2 regions of the Fusibacter sp. A1 genome follow, and region 1 is predicted to be linked to the other one. Evidence: a T-box and tRNA genes for the amino acid it is inferred to sense, from the RefSeq annotation. Region 1 holds a T-box; the other holds one or more tRNA genes.
The links. A T-box is a leader RNA that pairs with one kind of tRNA and senses whether it is charged. The one in region 1 lies ahead of tyrS (tyrosine--tRNA ligase), so its partner is inferred to be a tRNA-Tyr.
Positions count from the first base shown of each region.

Region 2: it has a tRNA-Tyr gene. The T-box ahead of tyrS (tyrosine--tRNA ligase) is inferred to sense a tRNA for this amino acid. The anticodon was not compared.

Region 1 is NZ_QQWI01000007.1:114,998-117,185, reverse strand. Features, by position in the region: gene DWB64_RS11565 (HD-GYP domain-containing protein) at 1-297, opposite strand, end outside; gene DWB64_RS11560 (hypothetical protein) at 505-687, shown strand; T-box leader at 727-921, shown strand; gene tyrS (tyrosine--tRNA ligase) at 955-2,178, shown strand.
Region 2 is NZ_QQWI01000015.1:3,624-5,811, forward strand. Features, by position in the region: gene DWB64_RS17100 (zinc ribbon domain-containing protein) at 83-340, shown strand; tRNA gene DWB64_RS17105 (tRNA-Asn) at 543-617, shown strand; tRNA gene DWB64_RS17110 (tRNA-Val) at 660-735, shown strand; tRNA gene DWB64_RS17115 (tRNA-Leu) at 879-962, shown strand; tRNA gene DWB64_RS17120 (tRNA-Tyr) at 992-1,076, shown strand; tRNA gene DWB64_RS17125 (tRNA-Gly) at 1,081-1,155, shown strand; tRNA gene DWB64_RS17130 (tRNA-Ser) at 1,201-1,289, shown strand; tRNA gene DWB64_RS17135 (tRNA-Phe) at 1,340-1,415, shown strand; gene trpA (tryptophan synthase subunit alpha) at 1,813-2,188, opposite strand, start outside.

The DNA.
Region 1 (2,188 bases):
ATCCATTACTGGTGACTTGATTTTGCTGAATACATTTTTTCCAAGTAAACGATAGGTTGTGAAAGTTTCTGAAATCGCTGTGAGTATTTCTTGTCTGTCCTCTTCGGAAAGGGTAGTGTTTTCATCACTGGAAGAATCATCGACATAAACAAAATCAACACTCATTCTTACTAGAAGTTCTTTCATTTTATCTGTGATTATGTCACCCTTGGATGCGATCAGCATGTCGAAACCGCCATAAATGTCTTCTCCAAGGATCATACCGTGTTTTAAATCTTGAATGCCTACTAATCTCATGTTTCACCTCATTTTCACACATTTAATTAACTTTAACATAAAACGAAGTGTTTGAATAGTTGGATTATTTGACAGTAGGACTGTGTTTTAAATCATAGGACCGAATTTCAGTTAGTTTTGCAACTTGACTTGTCAGAATATTCGAAATTTGAGACAATGTAATTGATGGTATAGAAACATGATTGATGATCTTTAAAAGAGGTGGATATGAAAATCATTAAAAACATAGCCCAGTGCCGCGAATGTAAGGCTATAATTCAAAGTCATAACCATAGAGATAACTATACGTACTGCGAATGTAAACGAATTGCTGTCAAAGGTGGAAACTCATCGATTCTGAGACTCGGTCACCACAGGGACATCATAGAAATGAGCCATAAGGAGTACTGATATTGACAAAAGCTTCTGTTATCATGTAAAATGTTGAAAAGAGTTGCGTTGAAAAAGATAAGTAGACGGTTCGATATTTTTTAGAGAGCGTGTTGGTTGGTGAAAAACACGAAAATACGGATGGTTGAATACGACTTTGGAGCAAGTCTGTGAAAGCAGACCGGTTAGTTGCGTTATAGACTTTGAGGCACATTTGTGTAAACTAAGGTGGTACCACGGCTTTTCGTCCTTGCGATTTGCCGTGTTTTATTTTTTGGAGGTGTTTAGATGACAGGATTAGATGTTTTAAAGGCAAGAGGTTTTATTGGTCAGATGACTCATGAGGCTGAAATCACAGAGCTTCTTGAAAAGGAAAAAGTGACGTTTTACATTGGTTTCGACCCGACTGCCGACAGTTTGACGGCAGGTCATTTTATGACGATTATGGCTATGTCGCATATGCAAAGAGCAGGGCACAGACCAATTGTCCTTATCGGTGGCGGAACTACGATGGTAGGTGATCCGACAGATAAGACGGATATGAGAAAGATGCTTACAAAAGAACAGATCGATGCAAACGCTGAAATTTTCAAGACTCAACTTTCAAAGTTTATCGATTTTAGCGACGATAAGGCAATTATGATCAATAATGACGAATGGCTGCTGAACCTTAATTATGTAGAGTTCTTAAGAGAAATAGGCGCACATTTCTCTGTAAACCGTATGCTTACGGCAGACTGCTACAAGACAAGAATGGAAAAAGGTTTGACGTTCTTAGAATTCAACTATATGATCATGCAGTCGTATGACTTTTTAGTCTTAAACGAGAAGTTCGGATGTAACCTGCAAATGGGCGGTAACGATCAGTGGTCTAACATCTTAGGCGGTGTCGACCTCATCAGAAGAAAACGTCAACAGCCTGCGTTTGGTGTTACTTTCAATCTTCTTACCACATCAGAAGGCAAAAAAATGGGCAAGACGGAAAAAGGAGCTGTATGGCTCGATCCTGAAAAAACATCGCCATTTGAGTTCTTCCAGTACTTCAGAAATGTCAGTGACGCCGACGTGATTAAAACAATGAAGCTCCTGACCTACCTCCCACTTGAAGAAATCAGTGTGATGGAATCATGGGAAGGCGCTGAGCTTAATAAGGCAAAAGAGATCCTTGCTTTTGAAGTGACAAAAATAGTGCATGGACAAGAGGCTGCACTTGCTGCGCTAGATGCTGCAAAAGCACTATTTGCAGGTGCTAAGGACAGCGATAACATTCCATCCAGTGATGTGGAAAGATCGGCTGTCTTAAATGGATATTCCATCGCTGACGCCTTTGTCGGTGCAGGACTTGTAGGTTCAAAATCAGAAGTGAGAAGGTTGGTGCAGCAAAACGGTCTGTCGCTTAATGAGAAAAAGGTGACTGATTTCACCTATGTGCTGACAGAAGCAGATTTTGTAGAGGGCAAGGCGCTCCTGCAAAAGGGTAAGAAGATATTCCACCAATTGATCATCAAGTAGGATAAAAGGG
Region 2 (2,188 bases), on a different contig from region 1:
TAAATACGACATAGACTGACATGGTTGTAGTGGTAGACTGGCTTTAGATAAAGGATTGTCTTATGTGATCAGGAGGTCGATTATGAACGATTTGATTTGTCAAAGCTGTGCAATGCCGATGAGCAACGAGAAAATGATGGGTACTGAAAAGGACGGAAGTGTGAATAGGGATTATTGTACCTACTGTTATCAGGAAGGAAAATTTACTGATGATATGAAAAATTTGGTAGAAATGATAGCCGTTTGTATACCACATATGGTTTCTGAAGGGTTGAGTGAAATCGACGCAAAAAATATTTTGCAAAATACACTTCCGAATTTGAAAAGATGGAGTGTATGAAACGACAAAAAAAGAGCTGTTTCATTAAGACAGAATAGTCAAACATTTTTAAAACTTCTTAGTGTTTTCAACACTTTTAAGTTTTAAAAATGTTGTCTTTCGGGTATGTCAAAAAAAAAGATTATAAAACCCGTTGACATTCTTTTGAGTCTAGTATATGATAATCATGTCGCCTCGAGAGAGAGACGAAGACCTAACAGATTCCAAGGTAGCTCAACGGTGGAGCAACCGGCTGTTAACCGGTAGGCTGTGGGTTCGAGTCCCACCCTTGGAGCCACTAATTTTATCACCCAGATAAAATGCACACACCATTAAAAATGGGAGCATAGCTCAGCTGGGAGAGCGCTTGCCTTACAAGCAAGATGTCATAGGTTCGATCCCTATTGTTCCCACCAACTCAATTTTTTATTGCAGATGGTAGGTTTTACGAAGTAAATACCGAGAGTCGAGGCAATAAAAAATGGTCGTTGCATAGCAACGAGAGTACATTAGCGTATTTCGCACTCTGTGCAAAAGTTAATGTCCAAGCATTACAACCGCGGGTATGGCGGAATTGGCAGACGCGCTAGACTTAGGATCTAGTGACTAGTTCGTGGGGGTTCAAGTCCCTCTACCCGCACCAATTTTATTTTGAAGCATCTGCTTCATTAAGGAGGAGTTCCCGAGTGGCCAAAGGGGACGGACTGTAAATCCGTTAGCAGAGCTTTCGCTGGTTCGAATCCAGCTTCCTCCACCAATTTGCGGAAGTGGCTCAGTGGTAGAGCATCGCCTTGCCAAGGCGAGGGTCGCGAGTTCAAATCTCGTCTTCCGCTCCAAATTTTATATCCAAGGTGATTTACTTTGTAAATCACTAATTTTATGGAGAGGTACCGAAGCGGTCATAACGGGGCGGTCTTGAAAACCGTTAGGGTGCAAGCCCACGTGGGTTCGAATCCCACCCTCTCCGCCATTTTATTTTTCGCAGTGCGAAAATCATGGATATGAATTACAAAATTTTATGCCCAGATAGCTCAGTTGGTAGAGCAGTGGATTGAAGCTCCACGTGTCGGCGGTTCGACTCCGTCTCTGGGCACCATTTGAAAAACATCACGTAGTGATGTTTTTTACTTTTTTGATTTATTATACATAGTCGAACCAGCCGGATGCTTGCTTGCGCAAGGTTGAGAGATTTAAGCCGCTAAACGTTGTTTACAGTACAAAACAACAGGCGCTGGGCGCTACGAACAAAGTACGTTCGTAGGCGACTCCGTCTCTGGGCACCAGTTGAAGAACATCACGTAGTGGTGTTTTTTACTTTTTTGATTTATCTGACTTAGTCGAACCAGCTGGAAGCTTGCTTGCGCAAGATTGAGAGACTTAAGCCGCTAAACGTTGTTTACAGTACAAAACAACAGGCGCTGGGCACTACGAACAAAGTATGTTCGTTGGCGACTCCGTCTCTGGGCGAGACGCTGCCCGTGAACAGAGTGCGTTCACTTTCGCAGGGGTGACACTAGTGCCTCTATTTCTTTGAAGTCGCCATTTGCTTGTAAGCGTAGTATTTCGCTTGCTATGATGATTCCGTCTACTGTACCTGAGAGGTTAGCGATATCTTTTTTTGATTTGATGCCAAAGCCTGCGATGATGGGACCCTGATAATGGGTCCTTATTTTTTTTAGGACGGGTTGTAGGTCCTTTTTTGTTCCTGTGGTTGTCCCTGTGATTCCATTTACTGTGACCAGATAGATGAAATCATCTGCTTGCTCGCAATATTCTTTGATCCTACTTTCGCTTGTGTCTGGTGTGATTAGGGGCACGACTGGCAAGCTGTGTTCTTTAAAGATGGATAGATAGCTTTCATATGCTTCA